4 regions of the Neobacillus sp. SRL179 genome follow, and region 1 is predicted to be linked to each of the others. Evidence: predicted binding sites of a transcription regulator. Region 1 holds the regulator's gene; each other region holds the start of a gene.
What was found. The regulator Rex, encoded in region 1, represses fermentation and respiration genes when NADH is low (regulators of the CRP and FNR family bind a similar motif). The targets are predictions, from matches to a motif close to TTGTGAAATATTTCACAA.
Positions count from the first base shown of each region.

Region 2: AC4E8C_RS06605 (YwiC-like family protein) is a predicted target of Rex. The motif match lies at 1,933-1,950, and genes of this name have one in related genera.
Region 3: AC4E8C_RS14805 (TorD/DmsD family molecular chaperone) is a predicted target of Rex. The motif match lies at 964-981, and genes of this name have one in related genera.
Region 4: AC4E8C_RS13430 (formate/nitrite transporter family protein) is a predicted target of Rex. The motif match lies at 1,848-1,865, and genes of this name have one in related genera.

Region 1 is NZ_OZ481792.1:280,434-283,611, reverse strand. It holds gene AC4E8C_RS01565 (polymer-forming cytoskeletal protein) at 1-202, opposite strand, end outside; gene AC4E8C_RS01560 (YhbD family protein) at 215-838, opposite strand; gene AC4E8C_RS01555 (redox-sensing transcriptional repressor Rex) at 953-1,609, opposite strand; gene moaC (cyclic pyranopterin monophosphate synthase MoaC) at 1,639-2,133, opposite strand; gene AC4E8C_RS01545 (ABC-F family ATP-binding cassette domain-containing protein) at 2,322-3,178, shown strand, end outside.
Region 2 is NZ_OZ481792.1:1,342,564-1,345,741, reverse strand. It holds gene AC4E8C_RS06615 (YjzC family protein) at 1-77, opposite strand, end outside; gene AC4E8C_RS06610 (Crp/Fnr family transcriptional regulator) at 400-1,092, shown strand; gene AC4E8C_RS06605 (YwiC-like family protein) at 1,150-1,878, opposite strand; gene mobB (molybdopterin-guanine dinucleotide biosynthesis protein B) at 2,205-2,744, opposite strand; gene AC4E8C_RS06595 (molybdopterin molybdotransferase MoeA) at 2,741-3,178, opposite strand, start outside.
Region 3 is NZ_OZ481792.1:3,021,377-3,024,554, reverse strand. It holds gene cspD (cold-shock protein CspD) at 1-198, shown strand, start outside; gene AC4E8C_RS14815 (cold-shock protein) at 337-540, shown strand; gene AC4E8C_RS14810 (DUF6509 family protein) at 581-874, opposite strand; gene AC4E8C_RS14805 (TorD/DmsD family molecular chaperone) at 1,220-1,771, shown strand; gene AC4E8C_RS14800 (DMSO/selenate family reductase complex A subunit) at 1,764-3,178, shown strand, end outside.
Region 4 is NZ_OZ481792.1:2,732,490-2,735,667, forward strand. It holds gene AC4E8C_RS13425 (VanW family protein) at 1-775, opposite strand, end outside; gene AC4E8C_RS13430 (formate/nitrite transporter family protein) at 984-1,808, opposite strand; gene AC4E8C_RS13435 (hypothetical protein) at 2,240-2,668, shown strand; gene AC4E8C_RS13440 (class I SAM-dependent methyltransferase) at 2,839-3,178, opposite strand, start outside.

The sequences.
Region 1 (3,178 bases):
TAAACCGGGCCGTTCCATTAATCTTTGCGTTATTGGCTGTCACATTTCCCTTCATCGTGCCAGAACCATTGCACTCAACCTCATTGCATTCCAAGTCAGTGTTAATGGTTCCCTTGCCATTTAAGGTAACAAGGTTGAATTGCCCTCCATTTGATGAACCTAATCCATTAATAACCAGGTCGCCCCTGTTTTTCGTTTCCATCGCTATTCTCCTTTAGAGTAATTTCGCTTTTATTTCCTCCATACAACTCATCAGCGATAATGACACGACCATCTTTGTGTCTTTATCAAAATGGAACTCTTCCGCATTTATTAACAGCAGACAGGTTGATACACCCAGCTTCCGCGTTACGACCAAATCACAGCTTTTTTGCTTAATTAGCTGAGCATGGTCCTTTAATACCTGAAGCAGCATTTTTCCTTCGTCTAGATTGATCTCCCCTGATTGGAGAAGCTTCTCTAACACATAAACTTCCAGCATTCTAGTAAAAGTAAATTTGTGACTGCCTTTATCGTGGGTTAAGTAAAAGCTCATCACCATATCCGAAACAATGTTACGTTTTATTAATTCATCTTTTTCCAGCTGCAAATCGCCTATATTAGGTGAAAACATATCAGCGAGCTCATCCAAGGACAAATTTTCTTTCATCATTTGAATCTTGTTAATTCTCTCTAAAATCTTCTCTTTTGGAAAAAATGTTTCTTGGCCGGTAAAGGTGGATTTTCGAATAAACCATTCTTCTGGTATAAGATCCTTCCGCTTCCATCTATACAATTGCCCGTAAGATATCCCGGCAAGATCTAATAAATCTTTTTTCGATATTAACTCCTCGCTCATTTATGAAAACCCCTTTCATGAAAACAGTGTAACATAACACTGTTACGCATGTAAAGCTGCTAATAAAAATTTTCCAAAAAAAGGGCCCCCACATTTTGTGAAAGGCCCTTTTGCTTATTCTTCTTCTTTTTCTTGAGTTGGATAATGTTTCAAAAAGTAAATCAATGATTGTAATTCAACCGCTAAATCAATGTGATGAACCCGAATCGATGACGGGACATTTAACCGTGCCGGGGTGAAATTTAAAATTCCTTTTACCTCCGCCTTCACAAGCCGGTCGGTAATCATCTGCGCAACGGGGGCTGGCACCGTTAGAATAGCAACGGAAATTTGCTCCTCCATTAATACCCTTTCAAGCTCATCCATATGGTAAACCGGTACCTCACGGACTTTTGTTCCCATTTTTTCTGGATCCACATCAAAAGCACACTCTATTTTGGTATTATTATTTTTCAAAAAATTATAATTTAAAAAAGCCGTTCCTAGATTACCTACCCCAATTAAGGCAACTTTTGTCAGTTCATCTTGGTCCAACGTTTTACGGAAGAATGTTAACAGGTAATTGACATTGTATCCATACCCTTTTTTACCTAAGGCGCCGAAATAAGAAAAGTCTCGACGGATGGTTGCTGAGTCTACCTTTACGGCCTCGCTTAATTCTGCAGATGAAACCCTTTGCTTTCCGGAAGTATGCAAGTTCTTTAAAAATCGATAATAGAGAGGCAGCCGTTTTGCTGTTGCCTGTGGAATCTTCGTCGTTTCATTACTCATAATTTCTCACACCCCTTCAAATCCCTTTGTTAAATCCGTTCATTTCTCTTAAAATCGCCATTTTTACCGCCCGTTTTTTCAACTAAATAGGTCGGTCCTATGACCATTCCTTTATCTACCGCTTTACACATATCATAAACAGTTAAGGCACAAGCCGAGGCTGCTGTGAGCGCTTCCATTTCCACCCCAGTATTCCCTTTTGTTTTAACCGACGCAGCAATATATAATTGATAGTTGTTGTTTTCGCTTTGTTCCCATGAAAAGGAAATATTTACTCCCGTTAAAGGGATGGGATGACACATCGGAATAATGTCCCATGTCTTTTTAGCAGCCATGATTCCAGCCACCTGGGCCACTGCTAAAACATCGCCTTTTTTCATTTCATGATTGGTTATTTTCTCAAAAATCTCTTTACTAACCGTAATGCTGGAATGAGCTAGAGCTGTCCGTGCTGTTTCCGGCTTGTCGCTAACATCGACCATTTTTGCTCTGCCCTCTTTATTAAAATGAGTAAACTCTGCCATATAAAAAATCCTCCTACCCCAAAATAATACACTATTATTCACATTCTGTGTGTGAAACTTTGCACGAAATAGACACTTTTTCACAAAAAACGCAAATTTCCAGTATCCAAACTACTCAAAAGTCGCGCTTTATTGCCGACATTCGGGATATAATGTACACTATTTATATGTAATAGAGGTGAATAAAAATGATTTTGTTGCAAGTGAATCAACTACAAAAATATTATGGTGCTGACCTTATTTTATCGAATATAAAGCTAGAATTACAAACACGGGACCGTGTTGCCCTTGTCGGCCGCAATGGTGCCGGAAAATCAACATTACTGAAAATTATTGCTGGTCATCTGTCACATGATGGCGGCGAGATTATCAAGCCCAAGGAAGTAACCATTGGCTATTTAGCGCAAAATACCGGCCTTGAATCCCATTTGTCCATTTGGGATGAAATGCTGACCGTTTTTGAACCGCTGCGCAAGCTGGAAAATTCGCTGCGCAAGCTCGAAGAACGAATGGCCGATCCTAGTATTTTTGAAGATTCAGCCACATACGAACGAATTTTAAAAGAATATGATCAGCTGCAAGTAAAATTTAAAGAACAGGGCGGCTATCAGTATGAAGCTGATATTCGTTCTGTCCTGCATGGTTTAAACTTTCAGGAAAGTTCCTTAATGATTTCAAGTTTGAGCGGCGGTCAAAAAACCAGGCTTGCTCTTGGAAAGTTATTGTTAACAAGACCTGATATTTTAATTCTGGATGAGCCTACCAACCATCTTGATATTGATACCCTCTCCTGGCTTGAGCAATATTTGCAGGGGTATGATGGGGCAATTTTGATCGTTTCCCATGACCGATACTTTCTGGATAAAGTCGTCACACAGGTATATGAGGTCTCACGCAAGCAAATTGGGCGGTTTACAGGCAACTATAGTTCATACCTGGAACAAAAGGCCGCCAATTATGAGCGCGATCTGAAAGTCTATGAAAAACAACAGCAAGAAGTCGCTAATCTGCAAGACTTTATTCAACGGAATTTAGCCAGGGCCTC
Region 2 (3,178 bases), 1.1 Mb from region 1:
CCAGTTTCACCCACTTCAATGTAAATGCCATTATTGGGTGCTTTTTTCCCTGATCTAAACTGATGACTTTGTCCCATGTTATCCCTCCTTCTCTTCTACATCTTTATTATTTCCTTTTTGTGTTTGACCATTATAGGAATTTCTTTCAAATTCGCCATAAGACGACATTATTTCCCAAGAAATATAAAAAGTTGTGAAAATCTATTACAGCGTACACGCAGCAGCATCTCTTAGTAGAAAGATTTACATATGTTTTTTGACGATTGTATGAACTTATTGCACTTTTATTGCTAATTATTCTTCGTTAACAATATAATTATAGTAATATCTTGTAAATTTAGCTTTGACTTGCATATTGTTTCAATATTAATTTACGTACCATCAAAGGTGGTTAGGAGTATGCTGTCAGTAAAAGAAGTACCTGTTACATTGTCTCACCTTTTTGATACTGTTCACCATATAAGAAAGATTAAAAAAGGAACTTTTCTTTTCCAGGAAGGTTCACAGGCGGATGAATTATATATCGTTCAAAGTGGTATCCTTCAAATTAGTAAAATAATTCCTGACGGTAGAGAACTTACCCTTAGAATGTGTTCAAAAGGTGATTTTGTAGGTGAATTAAATTTATTTTCCCCATCTACGCGGTATTTATTAAGTGCACGGGTTGTCGAGAATGGTGAAGTAGCTGTCATCATGAAGGATGTTCTAGAGGAAAAACTTTCACAAGATCTTCCTCTTTCGTTTGAAATGATTAAGTGGATGAGTCTGCAATATCGTAAAACACAAACTAAATTTCGTGATTTAGTACTTCATGGAAAAAAAGGAGCCCTGTATTCAACCTTAATTCGCATAAGTAACAGTTACGGAATTAAGACAAATAAAGGGATTATGGTGGAATTGCCCCTAACGAATCAAGAATTGGCTAATTTCTGTGGAACGTCACGTGAGGTAGTGAATCGGTTACTTAGTGATTTAAGAAAAGCCGGAATCATTTCTATCGATAAAGGGAACATTACCATCCATGATTTAGATTATTTAAAAAGGGAAATTGATTGTGAAGAATGCCCAGTTGAAATTTGTAAGGTTGACTAGGTGATCCCCTTTCAACTGTATAAAGCTAAAAAAATCGGTCGATGACGACCGATTTTTTTACTTTAGGAGGATGATTTGTGCTGCAACAAGTAGGAAAAAGAATACCGAGTTGATGATTTCATAAATACCTATTTGTTTTGGAGTTAATTTTTTTCCATAAAAAAGAATGGCTCGAAGTAAACTAGGAATTAAAGCTATTCCAACAACCCAATTCCCACTAACAAACCATGCCGCTACAAGAAGGAAATGGTAGGACCATGAAATCCATTTGAAATGTTTATTTTTCTTTTCTCTAATCATTGATTTCACATAAAAAGTACAACCTATGAAGAATAAGATTGACGTTAAAAAGGGAAATAGGACGGATTCCAGTGTGATAGATTTTTGTCCTAAGTAACTACTTGCTAAACCCGCAATGGAAAAAGCAATAATTGCACTGATATCATTCATAAAAGCACGATCTTGATTTTTAGTGGTAAAATACGCATTTAAAGTAAAAAACGGAATCATTAGAAAACCAAAAGCCATGATGGATGGACTCTTGAACAAAGGAAATAATAACAAACCTAAAGCTGGAACCATATAAATAACCGTCCATTTTACATAAAACGGAATCTTTTTCTTTTTAAATAATAGGAGCATTGGATAAGTAGCTAAATACAAGAAGATCCAACCTATAAAAAATGGAATATGCTGCCATAAAAATCCACCCTCCAGGGCACCAAGCCAAAAGGGGATGATGAGCATTGCCCATGCACCATGTTGTTTCGGTAAAAATAATTTCATCTCATTCACTCCTTTATCCTTTACCATTACTATAGAAGAGGAAAAGAAGTTAATAAGTGAAGTCCATCACATTTAAAACACAAAAAAAAGGCCTCAGCCTTCTTTTTGTGTCAATTTCACTACAGTTTGAATGGGAATACAAACAATATAATCATCTACTGGGAAACTGTATCTTCTCTAGATTCGATTATCCAATGAGTAACCGTCGTATTTCCAATTCAAAACTGTTACAACTTTATATTTAACAAACATACTAACCCCTATCATTATTATATCGAGGATTTTTGCTGATTGTTGTGATAAAATTAACATATTTGACAAATTTATTAACTTTTTTTAACTATTTTATGAACACACTTTTGGATAAATTCAGCTGCCCAATCAATTGCTGTATCATCCTCAATAAAAAAGGTTGGGTGTGAACACTGATCCTTAAACCTTTCTTTTAAATCTTCCTTCCAGTAAATGATAGCCTGGACATTTTCCAACGAATTCATTAACGGAATGTCCTCTTTATCTCTAATTAATAACAGCTTAGAATAATTTTTCTGCTTATATCCTTCAATGATAATAACATCGGGCTGGAAATACGTGAGCAGATCTATCTGATCATTAAGACTTAAGGTGCAGTTCTCCGCATGAAGAATCAGCCTTCCTTCTCCTTCAACTATAGAAGCAATTGCACCAGAGGTTAGATGTTTGGCAGAATCCTTTTGCATCATCACGTCAGGTTTTCCCCCATGTCCATGATGTTTAATAGTAACCGCTCTTAATCCAAGAGATGTTAACTTCTCAAGCAATTTTGAGGTAATCGTTGTTTTTCCACTATTTTGATACCCCACCACCTGAAAAATAACCGGCTTCACCAAGGCCACTCACTGCCCATTTGATCTTCGAGGAGCAAAACATCCACCTCTGTACCTGATGTAAAGCCCCTGGTCCCTCCTGGAAGGATCATTAATGAATTAGCACCAGCTAAGCTCATGATAATATTGGACTTATCTAGACCGCTCGGTGTTACTTTAAGTCTGCCCTCATCAATAAAAGTGTTGCTACGGACAAATCTTGTAAAGGGATTAGCTTTTGGAAAATCTGTCTCCAACAACGCTTTTTCTTTCCTTAAATGAGGCCTTTCTGTAAATAACAACCTTCGAATGATTGGCCGGGCAAATAATTCAAAGCCAACATAACAAGCAGAGGGATTACCTGATAATCCAAACAGGATTTTGCCATGATAGACGGCAACTGTTGTTACACTGCCAGGACGCATCGCTACTTTATTGAATAGAACTTGTGCACC
Region 3 (3,178 bases), 2.3 Mb from region 1:
CAAAACGGTAAAGTAAAATGGTTTAATGCAGAAAAAGGTTTCGGATTTATTGAATCTGAAGGCGGTCAAGATGTATTCGTTCACTTTTCAGCTATCCAATCAGAAGGCTTCAAGACTTTAGAAGAAGGTCAATCAGTATCTTTTGAAATCGTTGAAGGCGCTCGTGGACCACAAGCTGCTAACGTACAAACAGTTTAATTCTTTTAAAATAAAAAGGTGATGCACCAAGTGAAAGCATCACCTTTTTATCTATATTTTTTACTAGAATGGTAGCTTTGTCAGCTATCAGACAAAGTGTTCAAAAACAGTCATAACTAATTTAAAGGAGTGATCGTTTTGGCGTTTGGAAGAAAAAATGAAGAAGAAATTAAATTAGAAGAAACAAAAATTTGGGTTTGCAGCTCAGAAACGTGCAAGTGCTGGGTTCGTGATAACTTTAAAAGTAGTGAAACACCTCTTTGTCCAATTTGCAAAAGTGAAATGAAACAAACTACAAAAGAACTACAAGTGATTCATAACCATAGCAAAAATTTTATGTAATTAAGTGAGTAACAGGGAGAAAATTCTCCCTGTTATTTTTTTACTCTTTACAATGTTGCTTACAATATGTAAGAACTAATTCTTCCTCTTCTTCTTCCAGGGCAAAGTCAAGGACTTGTTCACTGCCTTGTTCATAAAAGTAATAGTTGGTAATCTTGTCTTCACTTGCATCACGAACAAAAATGACTTTTAACCCCACACCTTTTTCAGAGTAAAGTTCGTCCTCTTCCTCAACATCTAGTTTAAGAAAAAATTCGTAACGGTCACCTGTCAGTAATCCAAATGGATCTTCTAATTTTTCAACTTCATGGTCAATAATATTCAAGGGTATCATCCTTTTCTGATTTGTAGACCTTCTTATTATACACATTTTCCTTCAAAACTGAAAAAATGACCAACGTTAGTCAAAGGATTTTGAACTTAATGTGAATTATTGCACAAATCAGTTTCACAAAAAGATGTGTAAGGTATGATAAAACTGTAAATCCATACTTTAGCAGATTGGAAAAGCGGGTGAAATATAGAGGGAATATGTGAGTATATCAAAACGAGGAGCGAGGAAATGAAAACTTCAACAGACTCAATACATACTAAATTACATCTATATTTATTATCGAGAAAAAATTTTTACCAGTTTTTATATACCTTATTTTCAGAACCAATAAATGAGGAGATCTTGTTGGAATTAGCCTCCCAAGGTGATTTTACAGAATTAAAGGAAATAAATGAAGGAGGGGAACTTCTCGCTGCCTTTTTTGAACAATTTACGAAAGAGCAAATTGGTTATGTAAAAGAAGAGTACGATCGTCTGTTTGTGGGGCCCGGTTCTATCATCGCTCCTCCATGGGAGTCTTATTATCGAAGTAAAGAACATTTGTTATTTGAGGAATGGACTTTGCAAATTAGACAGCAATATCATCAATTTGGGCTGAAATATATTAAAGAAAATAACGAACCAGAAGATCACTTATTGTTAGAATTAGAGTTTCTGATTTTTCTAATTGATTTAAGTTTACAAGAAACAAATTTAAAAAAAGTAGGGGCAATAGTTTCTAGCCAAGTTAGATTTCTGGAGGACCATTTAAATGTTTGGGTTCCAGATTTTTGTAAGAGGATTATCAATAACAGTAATAGTCAATTATATCTAGGTGCTGCAATGCTGCTTGAGGATTTTTTAAACTTGGATCTAAGAACTTTATTGGAAGTAAGGGGGGCATTATCGAATGTCTGAAAATAGCCATTTAAAGAATTTATTAACAAATAAAATGCAGAGGCGCACCTTTTTGAAATGGTCTGGTGCCATAGGAGTTCCGGTTATAGCTGGTGGTATTGGAACGAAAATGCTTGTTGACCGCAAGGAAGAAGAAAAGCCAGTAAGTGCAAAGACTGAGGAAAAAATTATCTCAACTTGTAGTATTAACAATTGTGGGGGTCGTTGTGTTATTAAAGCCCATGTACAGGATGGGGTAGTTGTCAGAGTTAGTACTGATACACAACAAGGCGGAGACCTATCTACACCACCACTAAGGGCGTGTGTTCGAGGACGGAACTATCGGCCAATGCTTTACCATCCCGATCGTCTAAAATATCCGATGAAACGAGTAGGCAAACGTGGTGAAGGGAAATTTGAAAGAATTTCATGGGACGAGGCAATAGAAACCATCGCTTCGCAGGTCAAACGGATTGGTGATAAATATGGACCTGAATCCAGATACGTAAACTATGGATCTGGACAAAGTTGGGGTTTGCATGGTGGACCAAGAGCAGCCAAAAAGTTATTAGCCCTTACAGGTGGTTACCTGAATTCCCGTAATGATTATAGTTCAGGCGCTGGAAATGTTGCGACTCCCTATACGTATGGTACGAACGACACAGGAAATAGTTTCGATTCACTTTTACATTCAAAATATATAATCCTATGGGGCCAAAACCCTTCTGAAATGATCTTTTCTACACCATATCGTGAATATTTAATGCAAGCAAAGAAAAATGGCGCCAAAATAATTGTCATAGATCCTAGATATACGGATACTGCAATAGCTTTTGCTGATGAATGGATCCCTATTCGTCCTACAACAGACACTGCCATGATGGACGCTATGGGGTATGTAATCATTACTGAAAAACTACAGGATCAAGCCTTCCTTGATAAGTTCTGTATTGGTTTTGACGGTGATCATATGCCGGAGGGAATAGCCAAGGAAGAGTCATTAAAAAGTTACCTGCTAGGTGAAAAGGATGGTGTACCTAAAACACCTGAATGGGCTGAGAAAATTTGTGGTGTACCTGCAAGTAAAATACGCGAAGTAGCACGTGAATATGCAAAGACGAAGCCGGCTGCACTTATTCAAGGCTGGGCGGCACAACGCCAAGCCTACGGTGAACAATTCATGCGCGGAGGTGCACAGCTCGCATGCCTTACAGGTAATGTAGGAAAATTAGGCGGCTGGGCAGCTGGAACTGGTTATTGGAGTCGTTCTGGAATTGTTTATCCATTTTCATATGAGAATCCGGTTAAGGCATCCATTCCGTGTTTCCTATGGACAACTGCAGTTGAAAAAGGGACTGAAATGACCGAAAAAGATGGATTAGCAGGAACAGATAGATTAACAACAAATATTAAATGTATTTTTAACAT
Region 4 (3,178 bases), 2.5 Mb from region 1:
TGGCATTAAATAATGTCGAAGACGTCTGACAGATTCCGCCGCCAATTCCATCAACCAATTGCTTGTTGACTATCTCTTTTGCAGGTTGGTACCCATGTTCAACGTCACTTGGACCGACAGTTGTATTATAAGAAAAAATATCCTGGGCACCAACAATGATATTATCAATAGCTTTTGCTGAAAGCTCTATATTTTTAGAACGGCCAACCACTCCACTGTTAAAATAGGTTGTAAAGGAACCTATAACTACCTCGTTCAAATGTGGAACATCTTCAGGCTTATAGCCGCTTTCTGTCACCGTAATAGGCAGCTCTACGTCTCCCCCGCTGATAGAGGCAATCATTATTCTATCTACTAAAATAGCTTCATCTAAGATAATTTGTGGTTTTCCCTTGATAATCTGGCTATTCTCATCAATTTTGTCAAGCACCATACGTTGGTCATAGCCTTCCATTGTTTCCGTCCCTCGCGCTAGCTCTTTAGACCACTTTTCTATTTCCTTCTTATATAATTGCTGATCTGTATGGTAACCTACCTCTTCTGGTAAAAAAGTTTTAATAATTTTTTTCGACTTTGGATCAATTACATTTACTTCAACTGGTTTTTGTTCTTTTATTTTTTCGGGTTCAACTGCTGGCTTTTGGGCAGGTTTTTGCTGCGTCTCCGTAACCATTTCTTTTTGAGGCTTTTCGTGTGCCCTATCTTCTGTACAACCAGCCAAACCTATTAAACTACCTATTATCATCCATGTGACTGCCCTAATACGCTTTACCATTTCCTCAACTTCTCCTCTTATCTAGTTTCTTAAATGACTCCTGCCAGTACTACTGGTTTACCGTTAGGAAATACTCCCATTCACCCATTTTATTCTATGCAGTATGTCCATATTACTAAGAAGGAGGTTAACCATGATTAATGTTATAAAGGCGTAAAAAAGCAGCCCTAAACTCTCGTTTAGGGCTGCTTTTAAGGTAGATAAAGTTTTAGCTAACTCCACTTTTCACCATTGGTTGAACCACTTTTGGCTCAGCATACTCAGGTGTATTTTTCTTATAAGTATACCAATAAGCCATCGCAATAAATACCGTTCCGCCCACCGCATTCCCTAAAAAAACAGGAATAAAATTATGAAGATATTCAAGCCATGAAAAATGTCCTGCAAAAATGGCGGCCGGTATAACAAACATATTTGCGACTACGTGTTGAAATCCAATTGCGACAAAAGCCATCGTTGGAAACCAAATACCGGCAATTTTCCCAACCATATCATTTGCCCCATATGAAAGCCATACAGCTGAGGCAACAAGCCAATTACAACCAATACCCGAAATAAAAGCTTGGATAAGGGAAGCTTCCAGCTTATGTTCGGCAATACTAACGGTCTTTTCCAAATATGGTGCCGATTCTGTTAATCCAACCACATGCCCGAAAAAGTAGGCAACAAATATAGCTCCAATAAAGTTACTAACCGTTACAAGAAACCAATTATATATAACCTGTCTTGTACTGACCCTTTTCGCAATCCTTGCAAGTGGTACGGCCATCATATTCCCTGTTAAGAGCTCACCACCGGCAATTAAGGTGAGGATTAGCCCAATCGGAAATACGGATGCTCCAATTAAGTTACTTAATCCTTCTAGATTACCAGACAAAGGTGCTGTAACACGAATGAATAGTAAATAGCCTAAAGCAATAAATGCCCCTGCTTCGAAACCTAAGATTAATGTCTGAACTGGAGAATATTTTGTCTTTGTAACACCATTTTCTACGGTGATTTCCATAATTTTATCGGGTTTGTTGTATCCCATTTGATATACTCCTTTTAATTAATTGTTTTCTTGATTGATTTGTGAAATATTAAACATAACCTTATTTTATAGTAATTTCTTCTAGAAACATGTGAATATTTCTTTAACTATTTTAAAGCGCTTTCAACTACCTTCATATAAGGCAGCAAAAGGGTTTGTGGCAATATCCCAAAAAGGGAATTGATCTGTTAGGGTAAAAGAACTTCCATTTTACACTAAGGAAGTTCTTTAGCTGATTACTATAGTAATTTTTCGACAAAACTAGACAAATTTCAAAAGGTGTCCCGAAAATTAATGAAAAGTGTGTTATAATATATATGATGCACTGATTTATTAGGCTAAATTAACTATAATCTTTAAATAAATCTACTTATTTTTATTGCTCTTAAAGATTTTGCTATAGAAATTTATGGAAGAAAAGGTGGTATAACATGGGAAATTCAATCGAAACCGTTTATTTCTTAGAGAATCCTGAAAAGAATATTATTAAATTTGCTACTGGCACACAGCTTCGGTACGAGGATATTATCAAAGAGGTATTTGGTGTAGCCTGTATCAATGATTTAAACATGATGCTACAGTATAATAAAAGTTTTCAAACAAGTATTTGTAATAGTTATGGAATAAGTGAAAAGAAAATTACTTTAGATAAGGTACTTCGTGTTGCTTCAAAAACAGATTTGCTGCGGTTAAAGAACTATTTAATTGAGAAACAACATAAAGATTTAAATAATGAGGTTCAATTAGAAGAAGAAGTTACCATCGATCGACCTTTTGACTCCGTCATAAAGCTCCAAGAAGGTATTTATCAATGGGATGATGCAAAATTCTCCTACAATGCTGTAACTCATGGTGCCTAACACCTTTGATGAACTATTCAAAGGCTAGGTGCCTTTTTTCTTTTCTATAGTAATTCTTGTGTGCCTAATTCACCTTAACCACAACCATTACAGAGAAAAAATAGTTATACATCTTGTAAATGCAAAAAAGGGTGTCAGGCACCATTATTGCCTTAGACCCTATTATTAACTTATTTATATAAATAGTCACGGGTCCATGGAATAAAGTTATTGGTACCCTTTGTAAAGATAAATTGACTGAGGTCTATATTCCCTGTTAGGAAAGAAGCAGAGCATGCATTTAGGTATAAACGCCACATACGAATAAAGCGTTCATCCTTGGTTTTTCTAACTTCATCAAGTACATTTTCAAAGTTTTCTGCCCATTTTTCTAGCGTTTTTGCATAATGCCTCCGCAAACTTTCAAAATCGGTTAAATAGAAATTATACTCAGTAATATAATTGACTAACTCGTTTACGGATGGGATGTAGCCTCCTGGGAAAATATATTTATCAATCCAAGCATTTGTG